DNA from 3 places in the Micromonospora sp. CPCC 205561 genome. Region 3 is predicted to be linked to each of the others. Evidence: predicted binding sites of a transcription regulator. Region 3 holds the regulator's gene; each other region holds the start of a gene.
The links. Region 3 encodes HrcA, which represses chaperone genes, less so after heat shock. Its sites were predicted from a motif close to GGTTNGCACNCTCNNNNNGAGNGTGCNAACC; they were not measured.

Region 1 (7,252 bases), on a different contig from region 3:
GCCCGGGGGTGAGGCCCGGGCGGGGCGCCGGTTCACCCCAGCCGGTCGAGGAACTCCCGCGACCGGCGCAGCACCAGTGCCGTCGCCTCCGCGTCGTACGACGGCAGCGCGCTGTCGGTGAACAGGTGCTGGTCGCCCGGGTAGACGAAAAGCTCGCCGACGTCGGCCCCGGCGATGCCGACCAGTTCACGGGCGGCTTCGATGTCGCCCTCCAGGGCGAAGAACGGGTCCTTGTCCATGCCGTGGATCTGCACCGGAACCCCGGCGGGCCAGGGGCCGACGGCCCATTCGCCGGTGACGGGCAGGCAGGATTCGTAGAGCAGCGCGCCACGGACGCCGGGCCGGGTCTGGGCGAGCCGCTGGGCGGTGGCGGCGCCCCAGGAGAAGCCCGCGTAGACCAGGGCGTCAGGCAGCTCGGCCACGGCCCGGTCGGCGCGCTCGCGCAGCACCTCGCCGCCGACGCGCTTGGTGAGCGCGAAGCCCTCGTCGAGGGTCGCCGGGCGTTCGCCCTCGAACAGGTCGGGCGTGTGCACGGTGTGCCCGCCGGCCCGCAACTGCTCGGCGAACCCGCGCAGCCCGTCGGTGAGCCCGCGCAAGTGGTGGAACAGGACCACGTCGGCCATCTCTACACTCCTGTCAACTGACGACGACGATCGAATGATCCATGATTCTAGAACGGTCGAGAAATGTCGAGCAATGAGCGGATCCCGGACTACGACCTCGACGAGATGCTCGTGGTCACCGCACCCGCCCAGCTTCGCGCGCTGGCCGATCCCCTGCGCGCCACCCTCCTGGAGCTGCTCCTGGAGCGGGCCGCCACGGTGACCGAGCTGGCGCGGGCGGTCGACAGGCCCAAGAGCAGCGTCGCCTACCACGTGAACGCGCTCGTCGACGCCGGCCTGCTCCGGGTGGTGCGGACCCGGAGGGTGCGGGCGATCGAGGAGCGGTACTACGGCCGCGTCGCCCGCACGCTCTACATCGGCGCGCTCACCCGACCGGAGGACAGACAGGTCGCCACCGCCGTCAACGGACTCGCGGAGGCCGTGGCCGAATCCGCCGCCGCCCACGCCGCCGACGAGCTGCGCTGCACCCTCGTACACGCCCGCATCCCGGCGGAGGAGGTGCGGGCGTTCTGGGCCGAGGTGCAGGCGCTGGCCCGCCGGTTCGCCCAGATCCCCCGCTCGGGCGACCAGGTCCACGGGTTCGTCGCCGGCCTCTACCCGACCGACGCGCCGACCCTCCCCGAGCCCGACCCGGAGCCGAAGCCGGCCGACTGACGCGTCCGGGCCGTGGCGGCAGGCCAGCCACCTGCTCCACCGACCGGGCCGCGCCGGCAGCGCCCCTTCCACCGGGAACGCCCGGTGATCTAGGGTCGGCGCCATGGACCTGGAGATCGTCGAGCTGGGACCGGATCAGCGGCACACCGTGGTCGAGCTCTGCGGTCGGGCACTGGATCTGCCGGAGGACGCGGCCGAGGCGGCGGCCATCGTGGACGCGCTCTGGGCACGGGCCGCCACCCACCGCCCGGTGGCCGCCTGGGGCGCGCACCGGGAGGGGCGCCTGGTCGGTGCGCTCATCGCTTCCCTCGCCCCCGGCGACGGCGTCGCCCGCGGTCACGTCGACCTGGTCGCGGTGGCACCGGAGCAGCGGCGGCGAGGTGTCGGGCGGGCCCTGCTGGCGGCCGCCGAGGCGTGGCTCGCCGGGCTCGGCGCGGCGGAGGTGCTGCTCGCCGGCAATCCGCCGCACTACGCCTGGCCGGGCATCGACGTGCGGTACACCCCGGCCATCTGCGCGGCGTCGGCGCTCGGGTACACGCAGGACCGGACGGCCTGGAACATGACCGCCGACCTGTCGTACGACGGCTCGCCCGCGTTGCGCCCGACCGAGGAGGCGGAGGCGCGGCTGGCCGGGCGGGGGGTGACGGTCCGCCGCGCCGGGCCGGAAGACCTGCCGGCGCTGGCGGAGTTCGCCCGGGGCGCCTTCGGCGGCGCCTGGGACGCCGAGCTGGCCGGCTCGGTGGGCCACGAGGGGGCGGGCTGCCACCTGGCCGAACGCGACGGCGAGGTGCTGGGCTTCGCCGCGTACGGCTCGTCCCGGCCGAGCTGGTTCGGCCCGATGGGCACGGCCCCGGCGGCCGAGGGCTCGGGGATCGGCGGGGTGCTGCTGCGCCGGTGCCTGCGCGACCAGCGGGCGGCGGGCGTGTCGGCGGCGCAGATCGGCTGGGTGGGCCCGGTGCCCTTCTACTCGGGCAGCGCGGGCGCCCGGATCGAGCGGGTCTTCTTCCTGTACCGCAGGACCCTCGGAGCCTGACAACGGGCGAAAGGGATATAGACCCTGATAACGCCATTCGTCCGCATCGGTGATCCTCCCGCCCTACCGTTTCGGTAGAGGAGGCAGCCATGACCACGGACGACGAAAGCCCCGGCCCGTTGCCGTTCGACCGGCTCGACTACGGCGACGCCGAGCAGCAGGCGGAGATGACCGGGACCGACGAGCCGGCCGACGAGCCCGTGACGCTGGTCGACGAGCCGGTGCAGATCCCCCAGCCGTACGGCCGGGCGCAGAAGAGACGCAACCAGCGACCGCTGCCCACGTGACAGCGAGAGGGGCGGGCCGCTGACGCGACCCGCCCCTCCCGGCGTTGGAGCTGGACTCAGAAGTCCATGTCCCCGCCACCCGGACCAGCCGGGGCGGCCGGGGTCTTCTCCGGCTTGTCCGCCACGACGACCTCGGTGGTGAGGAAGAGCGCCGCGATCGACGAGGCGTTCTGCAGCGCCGACCGGGTCACCTTGGCCGGGTCGATGATGCCCGCGGCCAGCAGGTCGACGTACTCGCCGTTGGCGGCGTTGAGGCCGTGACCCGCTTCCAGGTTACGGACCTTCTCCACCACGACGCCGCCCTCGAGGCCGGCGTTGACGGCGATCTGCCGCAGCGGGGCGTCCAGCGCGACCTTGACGATGTTCGCACCGGTCGCCTCGTCGCCGACCAGGTCCAGCTTGTCGAAGGCGGTCTTGCCGGCCTGCACCAGCGCGACGCCACCACCCGGGACGATGCCCTCCTCGACGGCGGCCTTCGCGTTGCGGACGGCGTCCTCGATGCGGTGCTTGCGCTCCTTCAGCTCGACCTCGGTGGCCGCGCCGACCTTGATCACCGCGACGCCGCCGGCCAGCTTGGCCAGCCGCTCCTGCAGCTTTTCGCGGTCGTAGTCGGAGTCGCTCTTGTCGATCTCGGCCCGGATCTGGTTGACCCGGCCCTGGATCTGCTCGGCGTCGCCGGCACCGTCGACGATGGTGGTCTCGTCCTTGGTCACCACGACCTTGCGGGCGCGGCCCAGCATGTCGAGGCCGACGGCGTCCAGCTTGAGGCCGACCTCCTCGCTGATGACCTGGCCACCGGTGAGGATGGCGATGTCGGCCAGCATGGCCTTGCGGCGGTCACCGAAGCCCGGCGCCTTGACGGCGACCGACTTGAAGGTGCCCCGGACCTTGTTGACGACCAGGGTGGCCAGGGCCTCGCCCTCGATGTCCTCGGAGATGATCAGCAGCGGCTTGCCCGACTGCATGACCTTCTCCAGGATCGGGAGCAGGTCCTTGACCGACGAGATCTTGCTGTTGACGATCAGGAGGTAGGGGTCGTCGAAGACGGCCTCCATGCGCTCCGGGTCGGTCATGAAGTAGGCCGAGATGTAGCCCTTGTCGAAGCGCATGCCCTCGGTGAGCTCAAGCTCCAGACCGAAGGTGTTGCTCTCCTCGACGGTGATGACGCCTTCCTTGCCCACCTTGTCCATCGCCTCGGCGATGATCTCGCCGACGGTGCTGTCACCGGCGGAGATGGAGGCGGTGGAGGCGATCTGCTCCTTGGTCTCGACGTCCTTGGCGAGCTTGGAAAGCTCCTCCGAGACGCTGGCCACGGCGGCCTCGATGCCCCGCTTCAGGGCCATCGGGTTGGCACCGGCGGCCACGTTGCGCAGGCCCTCGCGAACCAGGGCCTGGGCCAGGACGGTCGCCGTCGTCGTGCCGTCACCGGCGACGTCGTCGGTCTTCTTCGCGACCTCCTTGACCAGCTCGGCGCCGATCTTCTCGTAGGGGTCCTCGAGTTCGATCTCCTTGGCGATGCTCACACCATCGTTGGTGATGGTGGGGGCACCCCACTTCTTCTCGAGGACGACGTTGCGGCCCTTGGGGCCGAGGGTCACCTTCACGGCGTCGGCGAGCTGGTTCATGCCCCGCTCGAGGCCGCGGCGCGCCTCTTCGTCGAACGCGATCATCTTGGCCATACGGCGTTGTCCTCCTGGACACTCACGGGCCACCCGGAGTGTGTGTCCCGGATGGGCCGCCTGGTGTACGCACCTTGGGACGTCGCCACCTGGCGACGACGACGTCTCCTCGGCCGGGCCGGATAGCCCGCGACGACCGGCCATGTGCCGCAGCCGCGTCTGGACGCTGCTGCGGCCGTGGCCCTACCGCCCCGACCATTGGCACTCACGGTATGCGAGTGCCAATGACTTGTTTAGCACTCTCCCCTGCCGAGTGCAAGCACGATGGCTCCGGTCAGCCGAGTTCACCGGCCAGCCGGGCGCTGTCCACCGGCCCCTCGTGGGCGCGCTGCTCGGCGTACGTGACGACCAGGCCGACCAGCTGGGCGAGGTGCGTGGGCAGGGCCAGGACCCCGCCGACCAGCGCCACCACGATCACGCCCAGCGCCGTGCCCGGCGCCTCCAGCGGGGTGGTGCCGAACGGCAGCGCGCCGATGCTCTCCACCAGGCCGGCCGCCCCGCCGCCGATGATGACCGCCGCCGCCACCAGCGCCACCCGGCCGAGCAGCAGCCCCAGCCGGTCGTGGAACATCCGGAAGGAACGGCCGATGGGGTGCTGCCGCTCGAAGAGGTAGACGGGGCCGGCCATGCTCAGCGCGAAGGCGAAGTAGATGCCGGGAATGACGCAGAGGCAGACACCGAGCCCGATGATCACGCTCATCAGCAGGGTCCAGCCCCAGAGGCCGAGCGCCCGGCGCGCGCCGTAGGAGAGGGCGGCGCCCACGCTCACCGGCTGACCGGCCGCCTGCCGGGCGACCACCCAGCTGCCCGCCGCCCAGCCCAGGCTCTGCACCAGGCCGAACACGAGGGCGCTGCCGAACACCACGGAGAGCAGGACGCCCATGTCGGTCACGAAGGTGTCGGGCAGCGTGGCGGGATCGCCGGCCATCGACTCCTCCCACTTCGCCGACGGGTCGACGACCAGCGAGAGCACCGACACCACCACGGCCGGCAGCACCTGGGTGAGCAGCAGGATCGGCAGCAACAGCCGCCAGCCCCGACGCACCGCGCCGACGCACCGGTCGAACCAACCGCTCACGCCGGCGCCGGGCGGAGTGACGAGCAGGTCGGCCGGGTCGAGGCCGTGCCCCGGCGGATACCAGCCGTGGACCGGCTGTCCGGGGTAGACGACCGGGGCGCCCGGATACCACGGCTGCCCGCCGTACGGGCCGGAGCCGGCCGGGAACCCGCCGGTGGGCGGGAAGACCCGGTCCTGCGGCGGCTGCGGGCCCGCCGGCCCGCCGGGAACGCCCGACCCCGGAACGCCCGAGCCCGGAACGCCCGGCCCGGCGGACGGGACGACGGGATCACCCGGGGTCCGACCGACCGGCTGCCCGAAGGGCGGGGGCGGCGGGGCGGCGGGGTCGGGATCTCCCGGGGGCGGCGCGGCCGGGGGCGGCTGGTCGGACATGAACCCTCCTCAGCGATGGCTGGAACGGCTCACGATCCTTCCCTGCCGACGCAACCGCGCCGACGCCCGCCCCCGACCGACCTGAGGCCGCGGACGGCCCGGTCGACGCCGGAAGGCTCCGCCCGGCACCCACGGTGGACGGCCGGCGCGGGAGGCGCCAGGGCGGCGGCCGGTCAGGCGATGACGCGTACGCGCTCGGCCTGGGGGCCCTTCTGCCCCTGGGCGACCTCGAACTCGACCCGCTGGCCGTCGTCCAGTGCCTTGTAGCCGTCCATCTCGATCGCGGAGAAGTGGACGAAGACGTCCTGCCCGCCGTCGACGGCGATGAAGCCGTAGCCCTTCTCGGAGTTGAACCACTTCACGGTGCCCTGTGCCACGGTGCACTTCCTCACTCTGCGCGGCGTTCCACGACCCCGGAGGCCGGGCGACCGGCACCGGAGGACCACCGGTTCGGCGATCGACGAGGGCCGCTGAAACGGTGACCGAAATCGCACGCTACACGAAGCGTGACGACCACGCACGACCACAAATCGGACATATTCCGGTCGGTCGCCATCGGCGATCATCGCTGTGGTAGGCATGCGTCATGACGAGCGCGCCCGACGGGTCGGGGCCGGGGCGGCGGGCGGTGGTCCGGCGGGTCCGGCCCCGGGACGCGGCCCGGATGCGGGCCCTACGGTTGGAGATGCTCGCCGACGCGCCGCTGGCCTTCCTGGAGACCCTCGCCGAGGCGGCGGCCCGCTCGCACGCCGACTACGCGGCCCGGATCGCGGCCGTCTCCGCCGGCGCCGGCACCGCCCAGTTCGTCGCGGACCCGGGGGGCCCGCTGGTGGGGCACGCCGGCGGCACGGCGGCCCCCGGGGAGCCGGGGCTGACAGTGGTGTACGCCGTCTACGTCACCCCGTCCTGGCGTGGTACCGGCCTGCTCGGCGGGCTGATCGACGCGGTGGCGGCCTGGTCGCGGGCCTGCGGACGCCCCGAGCTGATGCTGGAGGTCGTGGTCGGCAACGACCGGGCCTACCGCGCGTACCGGCGGTTGGGCTTCGTCGACACCGGCGTACGCGTCCCGCACCCCACCGTGCCGGCGCTCACCGAACTCCAGATGCGCCGCCCGGCCTGATCCGTCGCCGGTGCCGCCCGCGCAGCCCGGCCGTGGGGGCACGTCGTCGGCGACGGGTGCCCGGGCCGGCCCGCTGGAGCCGGCCCGGGAACGATCGCGCCGGATCAGGCGTGGCGGCGGGACTGCACGATGCGGAACCGGTTGGCCACGTACGCGCCGTCGGTGAGCGCGGAGTTGGCCGCCGCGTTGGCGCCGCTGCCGTGGAAGTCGGAGAAGGCCGCCGACTGGTTCACGAAGACCCCGCCGGTCAGGTTGCACGACAGGTGCACCCCGACCTCGATCGCCGCCGCCTCGGCCGCGTCGAGGACCGCCTCGTCGGTGGAGTAGACCGCCGCGGTGAGCGCGCCCTTCTCGCCGACCGTGGAGCGCAGGATCTCCAGGCTGTGCGCCGTGGAGTCCGTGGCGA
Region 2 (7,252 bases), on a different contig from region 3:
GACGTCGCGCAGGACCTGGACGGGACCGAAGCTCTTGTCGATCCCGCGTAGTTCCAGCAGGGGGGTTGCGGACACGGGGGCTCCTTCGGGTGGAGGGGAGGTCTCGGATCCCGTCCGGCGCGAGCCGCCGCCCGGCACCAGGTTGCGTGCCGGGCGGCGTGCGCGTGGATCGGATCGGTACGGGTCAGCTGATGCCGGCGTCTGCGCAGAGCTTCGCGTACGCCCCGCCGCAGACCTCGTCCTTGGTGACGTAGCCGTCGGCGATGACGTCCTTGACGTTCTCCTTGTAGACCATCTTCGGGGTCAGCAGCACCGACGGGACGTCCCGGCCGCCCTCCGGGTCCTTGACCGTCTGGCCGGTCTCCTTCTTCTCGCCCTTCGCGACCGCGATGGCCAGCTCGGAGGCGGCCTTCGCCTCCTCCTTGATCGCCTTGTAGACGGTCATGCACTGGTCACCGGCGAGGATGTTCTGCAGGCCCTGCGGGGTGGCGTCCTGGCCGGTCACCGGCACCTTGCCGTTGAGCTTGTTCTTCTTCAGCACCGAGATGGCCGCGTTGCCGAGGCCGTCGTTCGCGGCGAGCACGCCGTCGATCTTGCCCCGCTGCTGGGTGAGCATCTGCTCGAAGATGGTGGCCGCCTGGGCGTTGTCCCACTCCGGAACGTTCTGGTCCGGGCCCTTGGTGTATTCCTTCGAGTCGAACTTCGGCTTGAGCACCGAGTCGTACCCGTTCTTGAACAGAGTGGCGTTGTTGTCGGTCGGGGAGCCGTTGAGGTAGGCCACGACCGGGTTCTTGACGCCCTTGTCGGTCAGGCACTTGCTCAGGCCCTCGCCCTGGAGCTTGCCGACCACCTCGTTGTCGAAGCTGACGTAGTAGGTGGCCGAGCCGCCCAGCGTGAGCCGGTCGTAGTCGATCGTCGCGACGCCCTGCGACTTGGCCTTGTCGAGCACGGCCTTGCCGGTGCCGGAGTCCAGGTTGACGATCATCAGCGCGGTGACGCCGCTGGTGATCATCTGGTCGGCGATGGTCTGGAACGCGGTCTTGTCGCCCTGGGCGTTCTGGATGTCGTAGTCGACGCCGGCGGCCTTGAACGCCTCCTCCAGGAACTTGCGGTCCGCGCCCTCCCAGCGGGCGGAGGACTTGCTGTCCGGCAGGATCACGCCGATCTTCGGCTTCTTGTCGCTGCCGCCGGCCTGGTCTCCGCTGCCGGAATCGTCGCCGCAGGCGGTGAGACCGCCGGTGGCCAGCAGGCCCACGGCGGCGAGGGTGAGGAAGCCCTTGCGCATGTGCAGGGTCCTTTCGGGGGGTGGGGGGTGGTGTTGGTTTGTTGTGTCCGGCAACGTATTCCCCGTCGCGCTGTGGGCACAAGGGTGCCGAGGTCACGAGTTTGTTGTCGGCAGTAACAATTCAGCAACGCCCCCGACACCCGGCCGTCGCCGACGAGGGAGCGCTCTCCGGCCGTGCGGGGTCGCCGCGCAGCTCAGCTGGTCGACAGCGGGGCCGTGCTCGCCCCGGTGAGCGCGACCAGGTCCCCGGGCGCGAGTTCGACCTGGAGGCCGCGCCGGCCCGCCGAGACGTAGACGCTCGGGTGGCCGAGGGCCGACGAGTCGAGCACCGTGGGCAGCCGGCGACGCTGGCCCAGCGGGCTGATCCCGCCGCGCACGTAGCCGGTGGCCCGCTCGGCCACCGCCCGGTCGGCCATCGCGGCCCGCTTGCCGCCCAGGGCCGCGGCGAGCGCCTTGAGGTCCAGCTCGCCGGTGACCGGCACGACCGCCACGGCCAGCGCGCCGTCGACCTCGGCGACCAGCGACTTGAACACCCGCTCCGGCGGCACCCCCAGCGCGGCCGCGACGAGCGCCCCGTAGTTCGGGGCGTCCGGGGAGACGTCGTACGGGTGGGTGCTGTGGTTGATCCTCCGCTTCGCCAGCAGCGCCGTCGCCGGAGTGCCCTGTCCCGCCATGCCGGTCAAGCTAACCCGGGCTCGCGCCGCCCGCGAGCCGAAACGACCGTCACCCGGGCGGGCGGCAGACCAGCGTCGTCGGGGCCCCGGCGACCCGGGTCAGCACCAGGCTGGCCGCCTCGTCGCCGGCCAGCCGGAGGTCGCGCCGGAGCCTCTCCGGCTCCAGCGCGGACCCGCGCTTGAGGATCTCGACGCGCCCGACCCGGCGCTCGCGCAGCAGCGCCCGCAGCCGCTTGAGCGAGAACGGCAGCACGTCGGTGACCTCCAGGCAGCGGGCGAACGGGGTCGGGGTCGGGGCGTCGGCGTAGAGGTAGGCGATGCTCGGGTCGGCGAGCGTCGCGCCCAGGGCGTCGGCCAGCTCCGCGACCAGGTGCGCGCGGACCACCGCCGGGTCGGGGTCGTACAGGAAGCGGCGGATGGGGCCGACGGGCGCCTCGGCGCCCCCCGAGCCCGTCAGCCGGTGACAGCCGCCGGTCGGTCGACCGGAAGGGTGAGGCGTCCCGGAGGTGTCGGCGGGAGCGCGCAGCACGGTGGCCCGGCGGGGCGCCTCGGCGAGCGGGCCGCACCACAGGGCCGCCTCGACCAGATCGCCGTCGACGCTCACCCACTCCGCCTCGGCCCCCGCCGGGACCAGCGCGTGGTCGATGCCGGGCGCCACCTTCACCACCGTGCGCGGCACCCGCTCGGCCAGCCCGACGACGAAGTCCCAGGGCGGGGAGTAGGCGTTCGGGTCGAAGATCCGCTTACCGGTGCCCGCCCGGCGGCGCGCCGGGTCGCAGAACACCCCGTCGACCCGGCCCACGTCGAACGCCGTGGCGTCGGCGCACTCCACGGTGAACAGTCCGGCCAGCCCGGCCGCCTCGGCGTTGGCGGCGGCCATCGCGGCGGTCACCGGGTCGGCCTCCACGCCGTACACCCGGATGCCGGCGCGGGCGGCGGCCAGCGCGTCGGCGCCGAGGCCGCAGCCGAGGTCGGCGAGGGTCCGTACCCCGGCGGCCCGGAGCCGGTCGGCCCGCCGCGCCGCCACGACGCCCCGGGTGGCCTGCTCCAGCCCGGCCCGGGTGAGGAACATCCCCGCCGCCGCGGGCCCGAACTTGCCGGCCGCCCGGCGCCGCAGCTCGGCCTGGGTGAGCGCGGCGGCCGCCAGCCCGGGCGGCAGCCCGGCGGAGCGGAGCGCGGACGCCGCGGTCAGCGGGTCGCCGCCGGCCACCCGCGCGGCCGCGTCGAGCGCGGCCGACCCCTCGGGCGTACGCAGGGCGGCGAGCAGGTCGGGATCCACCCGCTCATTGTGGTCGGCGGGTGCGACGCGCCGGGCGGCGGGTTGGCACTCTCCTTGACGGAGTGCTAGCCGAGGAATAACCTGCGATTAGCACTCTCACCCCGAGGGTGCCAGCTTCCGGGCCCCGTGGTCCGGTTGCTGAACGCCAGGCGGACCGGCACCCGCGACGACGGCCCCGCCCGGTGGCATGTGGCAGATTGACGCTGGTCGGCTAGCCGACCGGTAACGAAACCAGTACCCCAGGAGGGTATGCCCGTGACTACCGCGACCAAGGTTGCGATCAAGCCGCTCGAGGACCGGATCCTGGTCCAGGCGAACGAGGCTGAGACCACCACGGCGTCGGGCATCGTGATCCCCGACACCGCCAAGGAGAAGCCGCAGGAGGGCACCGTCCTCGCTGTCGGCCCGGGCCGGATCGACGACAAGGGCAACCGGATCCCGGTTGACGTCTCCGTCGGCGACACCGTCATCTACTCGAAGTACGGCGGCACCGAGGTCAAGTACGCCGGCGAGGAGTACCTGGTGCTCTCCGCCCGCGACGTCCTCGCGGTCATCGAGAAGTAAGCAACCGATCAGTGACGTCGCCCCGGTCCGGCTCGCCGGGCCGGGGCGACGTCGCATCGAAGGGACATTCATGGCGAAGATCCTGAGCTTCTCGGACGATGCCCGGCACCTGCTCGAGCACGGTGTCAACGCCCTCGCGGACGCGGTCAAGGTCACCCTCGGCCCGCGCGGGCGCAACGTCGTCCTGGACAAGAAATTCGGTGCGCCCACGATCACCAACGACGGCGTGACCATCGCCAAGGAGATCGAGCTCACCAACCCCTACGAGAACCTCGGCGCGCAGCTGGTCAAGGAGGTGGCGACCAAGACCAACGACGTCGCCGGCGACGGGACCACCACCGCCACCGTGCTGGCCCAGGCGATGGTCCGCGAGGGCCTGCGCAACGTCACGGCCGGCACCAACCCGGCCGGCCTCAAGCGGGGCATCGACGCGGCGGCCGCCAAGGTCTCCGAGGCGCTGCTCGGCCGCGCGGTCGAGGTCGGCGACAAGGAGTCGGTCGCGCACGTGGCGACGATCTCCGCGCAGGACGCCACGATCGGCGAGCTGATCGCCGAGGCGATGGAGAGGGTCGGCCGCGACGGCGTCATCACCGTCGAGGAGGGCTCCACCCTGCACACCGAGCTGGACGTGACCGAGGGTCTCCAGTTCGACAAGGGCTTCATCTCGCCGAACTTCGTCACCGACATGGAGGGGCAGGAGTCGGTCCTTGAGGACCCGTACATCCTGATCACCACCCAGAAGATCTCGGCGATCGAGGAGCTGCTGCCGCTGCTGGAGAAGGTCCTGCAGAACAGCAAGCCACTGCTGATCATCGCCGAGGACGTCGAGGGCCAGGCGCTGTCGACGCTGGTGGTCAACTCGATCCGCAAGACCCTCAAGGTCTGCGCGGTCAAGGCCCCCGGGTTCGGCGACCGCCGCAAGGCGATGCTCCAGGACATGGCGATCCTCACCGGCGCCGAGCTGGTCGCTCCGGAGCTGGGCTACAAGCTCGACCAGGTCGGCCTGGAGGTGCTCGGCACCGCCCGGCGCGTGGTGGTCGACAAGGAGAACACCACGGTCGTCGACGGCGGCGGCCGGTCGAGCGAGGTCGCCGACCGGGTCGCGCAGATCCGCAAGGAGATCGAGGCCTCGGACTCCGACTGGGACCGGGAGAAGCTCGCCGAGCGGCTGGCCAAGCTCTCCGGCGGTATCGCGGTCATCAAGGTCGGCGCCGCGACCGAGGTCGAGATGAAGGAGCGCAAGCACCGCATCGAGGACGCGATCGCCGCGACCAAGGCCGCGGTCGAGGAGGGCACCGTCCCCGGCGGTGGCGCCGCCCTCGCGCAGATCCTGCCGGTGCTCGACGACGACCTCGGCTTCACCGGTGACGAGAAGGTCGGCGTCTCGGTCGTGCGCAAGGCGCTGGTCGAGCCGCTGCGCTGGATTGCGCAGAACGCCGGCCACGACGGCTACGTCGTGGTGCAGAAGGTCGCCGGCAAGGAGTGGGGCCACGGCCTCGACGCCGCCACCGGCCAGTACGTCGACCTGGCGAAGTCCGGCATCGTCGACCCGGTGAAGGTGACCCGCAACGCGGTCACCAACGCCGCGTCGATCGCCGGCCTGCTGCTCACCACGGAGAGCCTCGTGGTGGAGAAGCCGGAGAAGGCCGAGCCGGCCGCCGGTGGGCACGGCCACGGCCACGGCCACGGTCACGGCCACCAGCACGGCCCGGGCTTCTGACCCTCGCCGTACGCCTCGTCGGGGCGCACCGTCCGCGTGACGGTGCGCCCCGACGCCTTTTCCGGCGGCCGGCGCCCTCCGGTGCCCCGCGAACCGGGCGCGACGGCCGGCGGTCGGGCCGATCGGCACGCCGGCCCGGTGGGCGGCCCGACTCGCGGAGCCGGGAACGGCGCGACGCCGCGCCCCGGTCGGGGCGCGGCGTCGGTGTGCTCTGGCAGGCGGCCGGCGTCAGGCGATCTTGCGCTGGGCGGGGACGGTCGACCGGTGCGGCTGGCCCAGGCGGGCCTCCAGCCGGGCCACGTCGACCCGGCTCTGCCGGCGGTCGGCCAGGTCCTCCCAGCCGACGGCGAGCAGCCGCAGCCGCTCCGACTCGCTGAAGCCGCCCCAGACGCCGTACGGCTCGCGGACGGCGAGGGCGTGGGCGGCGCACTCGGCCCGGACCGGGCAGGCCCGGCAGACGGCCTTGGCGCCGGACTCCCGGCGCAGCCGGGACGAGCCACGCTCGCCGTCCGGGTGGAAGAACTGGGCGCTGTCGCGCCCCCGGCAGGCACCGAGTCGCTGCCAGTCCCAGAGGTCGACGATCGGTCCGGGCAGTCTGCGTACGTTCGACATCAGCACCCCTCCTCCCGCGCGGCACCGCGCAGATCCATGTGAATCGGCGTCCGGGCGACGGTCCGCGCAGGCGCGCCGTTTCCGGCCTGGCCCCTCCGTACCCGGGCCGTCGCCGACTCACACACCTGTGATCGAAAACTTCCGGCAACAAGTGGCTTATGCCCCACTTGTCGGAAAAGTTCGGATGATTGCCGGGAACCCCCTCGCGACCCGTCCCGGCCGTGGTCTGCTCGTGACCGGAGAGGAGACCACTGTGCGTACGGTTCTCGTGTGCGTTCGGACACCGCTCGCGGCGCAGCATCTGGCGTCCGCGGCGGCACGGCTCGGTCTGTCCGCCGTGGTGCGGACGGCCGTCTCCGATCCCGAGGTGATGCTCCGCCTGGCCGAGCGCCCGCCCGACGTGGTGCTCGCCGACACGGCCCTGACCCGGCCGGACAGCGCGGGCTTCGTCCGCCGGGTGCTGGCCCGCGCGCCGCAGGCCTCCGTGCTGCTGCTCGGCACCGAGGAGTCGGAGGCGGCCGCCGCCACCATCAGCGCGGGTGCCCGGGGGCTGATCCAGGGCATCGACCACGACCTGACCAGCGCGGTGGCCAAGGCCCTGCTGCTGCTCTCCGCGCCGGGCCGGGCGGCCCGGCACCGGATCACCGACCCGGCCCGCGACGCGGCGGCGGTGGGCGGGCCGGTGCGCGCCGCCCAGGCCGGCCGGCAGTCGGCCGAGGCCGGCCCCACCTGGTCGGCGTCCTCCGGCGACGGCAACCCCGGCGCCCCGACGGTCGTACCGTCGCAACGCGGCGACGACCCGGGTGAGCCCGCCGACGAGCCGGCCGAGGCCGTGCCCGCCGGGCGGCGGGGCGGTTCCGCTGCGCGCGGCGGCCGCTCCCCGGCCGGGCTGACCGAACGCGAGCTCCAGGTGCTGCTTGGCATGGCCGAGGGGAAGAGCAACGCCGAGATCGGCCGGGAGCTCTTCGTCTCGGAGGACACGGTGAAGACGCACGCCCGGCGGCTGTTCCGCAAGCTCGGCGCGCGGGACCGCGCGCACGCGGTGGCGGCCGGCTTCCGCGCCGGCCTGGTGGCCTGACCCCGGGGTCACGCCCACTACGGCCGACCGGCCGGCCCCG
Region 3 (7,252 bases):
CAGCCCCAGCGGGGTCAGCACCCGCTCGGCGAGGACCTCCGCCCAGCTGCCGCCGCGCAGCCGGCCGACGAGCCGCCCGAGCAGCGCCATGCCGAGGTTGGAGTAGTGGTACCGGCGGCCGGGGGGCAGCACCCGCTCGACCCTCACCAGGTCGGCCAGGAGCCGCTCGACGTCCGGCGCGCGCAGGTTGTCCCAGACGTCCCCGTACGGCTCCCGTTGCAAACCGGCGGTGTGCGACAGCAGCCGGCGCACCGTCAGCTCGCCGTGGGCCGGCAGGTCCAGGTGCCGGGCCAGCGGGTCGTCGAGGTCGAGCAGGCCGTCGTCGCGGCACTGGAGGGTCAGCACGGCGGTGAACGTCTTCGTCACCGACCCGATCCGGAACCGGGTGCCCGGTCCCAGCTCCGTGTCGTTGCCGGTGCCGCCGACGGTGCAGGTCCAGAGCGGCCGGTCGGCCCGGTGCAGGGCCGCCGACACCGCGGGCACCCGGGCGTGCGCCTGGACCGTGCGCACCAGCCGGGACAGTCGGTCGTCGACGCCCGTCACGCGGGGTTCCGGGCCAGCATGGGCCCCAGCGGCGCCCCGCCGAGCACGTGCGCGTGCACGTGGAAGACCTCCTGGCCGCCGTGGGTGCCGGTGTTGAACATCAGCCGGAAGCCGTCGCCGAGCAGCCCCTCGTCCTCGGCCACCGCGGCGGCCGTGGCGAGGACCTCCCCGGCCAGCGCCGGGTCGCCCTGGGCCAGCGTCGCCACGTCGGCGTAGTGCTCCTTGGGGATGACCAGCACGTGCACCGGCGCCTTCGGGCCGATGTCGCGGAAGGCGAGCGTGGTGGCGGTTTCCCGGACGATCGTGGCCGGGATCTCCCCGGCGACGATCCGGCAGAACAGACAGTCGGTTCCCATCGGGGCAGTGTAAGGAAGGACACCTCCGCCACGCCCGCGCCGGCGCGGGGAGGGCCTTACCGACGGCGGCCGGGCCGGGCATGATGGCCGGCGTGACTTCACGGGCGGTACTGGTGACGGGGGCCTCGCGCGGCATCGGGCGGGCGGTGGCGAGCGCGTTCGCGGCCGGGGGCGACCGGGTGGCGATCCACCACCGGGACTCGGCGGAGCTGGCCGAGCGGCTGCGCGCCGAACTGCCCGGCGAGGGGCACGTGGTGGTCCGCGCCGACCTGACCGACCCAGAGGCCGTACGGGCCATGGTGGACGAGGCGGCCGAGCGGCTCGGCGGGGTGGACGTGCTGGTCAACAACGCCGGGGTGTACGGCGAGCGGGACGCCCCGCACCCGGTCTTCGGTGCCTCCTACGAGCAGTGGCGCGCGCGGTGGCGCCAGGTGCTGGAGACCAACCTGACCGGCGCGGGCAACGTCATCTGGTGCGCCGCGCAGCACATGCGCGCCCGGGGCGGCCGGATCGTCAACGTCTCCTCGCGGGGCGCCTTCCGGGGCGAGCCGGAGCAGCCGGCGTACGGGGCGAGCAAGGCGGGGCTGAACGCCCTGGGGCAGTCGCTGGCGGTGGCCCTCGCCCCGTACGGCATCTCGATCGCCACCGTCGCACCGGGCTTCGTGGAGACCGACATGACCACCGGCCACCTGAGCGGGGAGCGGGGCGCCGCGATCCGGGCGCAGAGCCCGTTCAACCGGGTGGCCCGCCCCGAGGAGATCGCCGCCGCCGTGCACTGGCTGGCCTCGCCGGGAGCCGAGTGGGCCTCGGGCACCATCGTCGACCTCAACGGCGCCTCCTACCTGCGCAGCTGACCCGCCGGCACCGCACGGGAAGACCGCCGGCACCGCACCCGGGAGGCCGGCGGCGCCCGGCCCGGGGCGTCGGCGGGACAGCCCCGAACGGCTGCGGCGGCCCTCGTCGCCGCCGGGGCGGCTACCAGCGGTCGAGGCGGGCCGAGAGGACCGCGAGCGCGGCCACCCCGGCGGTGGAGGTACGCAGCACCGACGGGCCGAGCCGCACCGGACGGGCGCCGGCGGCCCGGAAGGCGTCCAGCTCCGCGTCGGCGATGCCCCCCTCCGGGCCGACGACCAGCACGACCTCCCCGGCGGCGGGCAGCTCGACGGTGCTCAGCCGCTCCCGCGCCTCCTCGTGCAGCACGAACGCGGCGGCGGCCCCGGACAACCGGCGGGCCAGCTGCGCCGTCGACTCGTCCGGCGTCCCGGCGACCACGGGCAACCAGGCGCGGCGGGCCTGCTTGGCCGCCTCCCGGGCAGTCGCCGCCCACTTCTCCCGCGCCCGTACGCCCCGGTCGCCGCGCCACTGGGCCACCGAGCGGGCGGCCGCCCAGGGCACGATCTCGTCCACCCCGACCTCGGTCATCGCCTGCACGGCCAGCTCGCCCCGGTCGCCCTTGGCGATGCCCTGCGCCACCACCAGGCGCGGGACGGGCGCGTCCACGTACCCCCGCGAGGTGATCTCGACGTCGAGGGTGCCCCGGCCGACGGCGGTGACCACGGCGGCGGCCGTGCCGCCCCGCCCGTCGGCGAGCGCCAGCCGCTCGCCGACCCGCAGTCGTTGCACGGTGGCGGCGTGGTGCCCCTCGGGGCCGTCCAGGGTCAGCCGGTCGGCGGTGGGCAGGGGGTCGACCAGGAACAGCGGCGCGGACACGACGACCAGGCTAGCCGCCCCGGTGGGCACCGGGGCGGCGAGGCCGGGGGCACCGGCCGGTGGCGACCCGCGACCGTCAGGCGTGACCGTTGAACGCGTCGCGCATCCGGGAGAAGAAGCCGCCCTGCTTGGAGAGCTCGGCGACCTCCTCGCCCCGGGTCTTGGCGAAGTCGCGCAGCATCCGCTCCTGGTCGGCGTCGAGCTTGGTGGGCGTGCGCACGTCGAGGTGGACGTAGAGGTCCCCCCGGCCGGTGCCGCGCAGGTGCGGCACCCCCCGGGCGCGCAGCCGCAGCGTGCTGCCCGGCTGGGTGCCGGCCTTGACGTCGACCGGCTCCTCGCTGTCCAGCGTCTTGATGGTCAGCCGAGTGCCGAGGGCCGCCGCCGTCATCGGCACGGTGACCCGGCAGTGCAGGTCGTCGCCCTTGCGGGAGTAGACGTCGTGCGGCCGCTCGTGGATCTCCACGTAGAGGTCGCCGGCCGTGCCGCCGCCCGGGCCGACCTCGCCCTGCTGGGCGAGCCGGATCCGCATGCCGTCCTCGACGCCGGCCGGGATCTTGACGGTCAGCGAGCGCCGGGTGCGCACGCGGCCGTCGCCGGCGCAGGTCGGGCAGGGGTGCGGGATCGTGGTGCCGTAGCCCTGGCAGACGGTGCACGGCCGGGCGGAGACGACCTGCCCGAGGAAGGTGCGCTGGACGGACTGCACCTCGCCCCGGCCGGCGCACGCCTCGCAGGTGGCCAGGTGGGTGCCGGCCGCCGTGCCGGCGCCCGAGCACGTCGTGCAGAGCACGGCGGTGTCGACGGTGATCGGCGCCTCGACGCCGAACGCGGTCTCGTGCAGGTCCAGCTCCAGCCGCAGGATCGCGTCGGCACCGGGCCGGGTCCGCGGTCGCGGACCCCGCGACCCGCCGGCCGCCCCACCGAAGAACGCGTCCATGATGTCCTGGAAGCCGACGAACGGCCCGGCGCCGCCGGGGCCGCCCGGGCCCCCCGCGCCCCCGCCGCCCGGGGCGAGCGGGTCGCCACCCAGGTCGACGATCTGCCGCTTCCGGTCGTCCGAGAGGACCTCGTACGCCGCGTTGATGTCCTTGAACTTCTCCTGTGCCTCCGGATCCGGATTCACGTCCGGGTGGAACTGCCGCGCCAGCTTGCGGTAGGCGCGCTTGATCTCGTCGTCGGAGGCTTCCCGGCTCACCCCGAGAATGCCGTAGTAGTCCCTGGCCACTGCGTTCCGTGTCCTCATGTTCGTCTCGCGTTGCGCCGGTCGTCGGCCGGAGCCGGCCGTCGGCCCTGACTGGTCAGTTCTGGGCCAGCAGCTCGCCCACGTAGCGTGCCACGGCCCGCACCGTGGCGATGGTGCCGGGGTAGTCCATCCGGGTCGGCCCGAGCACGCCGAGGCCGCCGAGGCTCGTCGAGCCCGGCCCGTAGCCGGTGCTGACCACCGAGGCGGCGCGCAGGTTGTCGATCTCGTTCTCGTCGCCGATCAGCACCCGCGTCGTAGTCGGTTCCGCCTCGCCGATCAGCTTGAGCATCACGACCTCCTCCTCCAGCGCCTCCAGGATGGGGCGCAGCGAGCCCTGGAAGTCGAGCAGGCCGCCACGGGTGAGGTTGGCCGTGCCGGCCAGCGCGATCCGCTCCTCGTGGCGCTCGATCAGCGTCTCCAGCAGCACGGTGGAGAGGGTGGTCATCGCCGGCCGCAGGTGCGGCACCGACTCCTCGACCAGCGCCTGCACCAGCGGCGGGGTCTCCGACAGCCGGCTGCCGACGAGCTTCTCGTTGACCAGCCGGCGCAGGTCCGTGACGTCCTCGACGGGGATCGGCGCGGGCAGCTCCACCAGCCGCTGCTCGACCCGGCCGGTGTCGGCGATCATGACCAGCATCAGCCGGGTGGTCGAGATCGGCACCAGCTCCAGGTGGCGGACGGAGGAGCGGGCCAGGCTCGGGTACTGCACCACGGCGACCTGCCGGGTGAGCTGCGCCAGCAGCCGGACGGTGCGGTGCACCACGTCGTCGAGGTCGACCGCGCCGACCAGGAAGCGCTCGATCGCCCGGCGTTCGGCCGGGCTGAGCGGCTTCACCCGGGAGAGCCGGTCCACGAAGAGCCGGTAGCCCCGGTCGGTGGGCACCCGGCCGGCGCTGGTGTGCGGCTGGCGGATGTAGCCCTCCTCCTCCAGCACGGCCATGTCGTTGCGGACGGTCGCCGGCGAGACCCCGAGCTGGTGCCGCTCGACCAGCGCCTTGCTGCCGACCGGCTCCTGCGTGGCGACGTAGTCCTCGACGATGGCGCGGAGCACGGCGAGTTTGCGGTCGTCGAGACCCATCCTCCCCACCTCCTGTCGCACGTCGGCTCCGGCACGCGTGGGCCGGGCGGGCTGACTGCTGGCACTCGACTGTAACGAGTGCCAGTCTACGTCGGCAGCCCTGCCGACGCGATGATCGACCTGGGGCGATCGGCCCGGCCCGCCCGCACGGGGCCCGACCATTCGGACATCACGCCCGGTGTCACGCTGGTGCCCCCTTGCCGGCTGCCCCTACCGTGACCCCCATGACTGAACCACCTCGCCCTCCCGGAGCGGGGGACCCCGGCGACCGGCCGGACCCGGCCGCCCCGTCGGGGTTCCCCGGGCCGCACCGCTCCGACGAGCCCACCGCACCACTGTCCGGGGCGCCGGGCCCGGGCGGCTATCCCCCGCCCGGCGGCTATCCGCCGCCCACCGGTGACCAGCCGCCATCGGCCGGCTACCCACCGCCCGGCGACCAGCCGTCGGCGGGCGGCTTTCCCCCGCCCGGCGGCGGTTACCCGGCCGGCGGCTACGGCCCGCCCGGCGGCGGCTACGCCGGCAACGACGACAGGAACTGGGCCCTGATCGCCCACTTCGGCGGCGCGGTCGGCGTGATCGTCGGCGGCGGCCTGCTCGGCTGGCTGGCGCCGCTCATCGCGCTGATGGCCCGCGGACAGCAGTCGCCGACCGCCCGGGCGCACGCCGTCGCGGCGCTGAACTTCCAGCTCACCTGGACGATCGTCGGGGTGCTGAGCTGGGTGGTCACCCTGATCACCTGCGGGGTGCTGTTCTTCGTCCCGATGCTCGTCTGGCTGGTTCCGCTGATCTTCGGCATCATCGGCGGGGTCAAGGCCAACGAGGGCGTGCTCTACCGCTACCCGATGACCTACAGCTTCACCAGGTGAGGCGGGCCGGCCGCTGCCCGGCCGGCCCCGCTGCGCGCGGCCGGTCAGGGCAGCAGGTCGCGCACGACCGCGTCGGCGAGCAGCCGGCCCCGCAGGGTGAGCACGGCCCGGCCGGCCGCGAACTCGCCGGCGGCCAGCAGCCCGCCGGCGCGGGCCCGCTCGGCGCCCCGGCGACCGGCGTCGTCGAGGACGTCCAGCGGCAGGCCGGAGGCGAGGCGCAGCCGCAGCATGACGTCCTCCATGTGCGCCTCGTCGGGGGTGAGCACCTCCCGGGCCAGGCCGGGCGACTCACCGCCGGCGAGGCGTTTCGCGTACGTCGTGGGGTGCTTGACGTTCCACCAGCGCACGCCGCCGACGTGGCTGTGCGCCCCCGGGCCGAGGCCCCACCAGTCGGCGCCGGTCCAGTAGAGCAGGTTGTGCCGGCACCGGGCCGCCTCGTCACGGGCCCAGTTCGACACCTCGTACCAGGAGAGGCCGGCCGCGCCGAGGGCGGCCTCCGCGGCGAGGTAGCGGTCCGCGGCGACGTCGTCGGAGGGGTACGGCAGTTCGCCGCGGCGCATCCGGGCGGCGAGCCGGGTGCCGTCCTCCACGATGAGGGCGTACGCGCTGACGTGGTCCACCCCGGCGGCGACGACCTGGTCGAGGCTGGCGGCGAAGTCCGCCTCGCTCTCCCCCGGCGTGCCGTAGATGAGGTCGAGGTTGACGTGTTCGAACCCGGCGTCGCGGGCCTCCCGGGCGGCGGCGGTGGCCCGGCCGGCGCTGTGCGTGCGGTCGAGGACCGCCAGCACCCCGGCGGCGGCGGACTGCATCCCCAGCGAGATCCGGGTGTAGCCGGCGGCCCGTAGCGCCCGCAGCGACGCCGGGGTGACCGACTCCGGATTGGCCTCGGTGGTCACCTCCGCGTCCGGCGCGAGCCCCCAGGTGCGGTCGATGCCGTCGAGGATCCGGGCCAGGTCGTCGGCGGGGAGCAGCGTCGGGGTGCCGCCGCCCACGAAGACCGTGTCCACCCGGGGCGGCGGGGCGTCGCCCAGCACCCGGCGGGCGAGCGCCAGCTCGGCGAGTACGGTGTCGGCGTACTCCTCCCGGCCCGCCCCGCCGCCGAGCTCGGCGGCGGTGTACGTGTTGAAGTCGCAGTAGCCGCAGCGGCTGGCGCAGAACGGCACGTGCACGTAGACGCCGAAGCCCCGGGCGCCGACGGCACGGGTGGCGGTGGCGGGCAGCGCGCCGTCGACGGGGACGGTCTCGCCTGCTGGAAGGACGCCGGGCATGGCCACTAGTGTGCCCGGCATGACCTCTCCCGACGTGCTCGTGCGGGTCGCCACGGCCCACGGGGTGACGACCCTCACGCTGGACAGCCCGCACAACCGCAACGCGCTCTCCACGCCGCTGATGACCCAGCTGCTGGCCGGGCTCGCCGAGGCGGTCGCCGACGACTCCGTACGCGTGATCGTGCTCGACC

Region 1: the regulator HrcA is predicted to act here: its motif matches at 4,473-4,503, upstream of groL (chaperonin GroEL).
Region 2: the regulator HrcA is predicted to act here: its motif matches at 3,324-3,354, upstream of groES (co-chaperone GroES).

What each region holds. Positions count from the first base shown of each region.
Region 1 covers NZ_JBAKHV010000015.1:1,686-8,937, forward strand. Annotated here, with positions in the region: partial or broken gene V6V16_RS10800 (S8 family serine peptidase) at 1-12, shown strand, start outside; gene V6V16_RS10805 (dienelactone hydrolase family protein) at 33-623, opposite strand; gene V6V16_RS10810 (helix-turn-helix domain-containing protein) at 687-1,277, shown strand; gene V6V16_RS10815 (GNAT family N-acetyltransferase) at 1,381-2,310, shown strand; gene V6V16_RS10820 (hypothetical protein) at 2,400-2,597, shown strand; gene groL (chaperonin GroEL) at 2,654-4,276, opposite strand; gene V6V16_RS10830 (hypothetical protein) at 4,551-5,726, opposite strand; gene V6V16_RS10835 (cold-shock protein) at 5,900-6,103, opposite strand; gene V6V16_RS10840 (GNAT family N-acetyltransferase) at 6,313-6,846, shown strand; gene paaN (phenylacetic acid degradation protein PaaN) at 6,951-7,252, opposite strand, start outside.
Region 2 covers NZ_JBAKHV010000031.1:19,776-27,027, forward strand. Annotated here, with positions in the region: gene V6V16_RS17420 (ATP-binding cassette domain-containing protein) at 1-75, opposite strand, end outside; gene V6V16_RS17425 (sugar ABC transporter substrate-binding protein) at 185-1,285, opposite strand; gene ybaK (Cys-tRNA(Pro) deacylase) at 1,480-1,959, opposite strand; gene V6V16_RS17435 (THUMP-like domain-containing protein) at 2,009-3,238, opposite strand; gene groES (co-chaperone GroES) at 3,488-3,802, shown strand; gene groL (chaperonin GroEL) at 3,873-5,522, shown strand; gene V6V16_RS17450 (WhiB family transcriptional regulator) at 5,751-6,134, opposite strand; gene V6V16_RS17455 (helix-turn-helix transcriptional regulator) at 6,388-7,212, shown strand.
Region 3 covers NZ_JBAKHV010000027.1:44,440-51,691, reverse strand. Annotated here, with positions in the region: gene V6V16_RS16090 (serine hydrolase domain-containing protein) at 1-543, opposite strand, end outside; gene V6V16_RS16085 (histidine triad nucleotide-binding protein) at 540-899, opposite strand; gene V6V16_RS16080 (SDR family NAD(P)-dependent oxidoreductase) at 992-1,753, shown strand; gene V6V16_RS16075 (16S rRNA (uracil(1498)-N(3))-methyltransferase) at 1,875-2,609, opposite strand; gene dnaJ (molecular chaperone DnaJ) at 2,686-3,831, opposite strand; gene hrcA (heat-inducible transcriptional repressor HrcA) at 3,905-4,927, opposite strand; gene V6V16_RS16060 (DUF4870 domain-containing protein) at 5,152-5,793, shown strand; gene hemW (radical SAM family heme chaperone HemW) at 5,838-7,061, opposite strand; gene V6V16_RS16050 (enoyl-CoA hydratase-related protein) at 7,081-7,252, shown strand, end outside.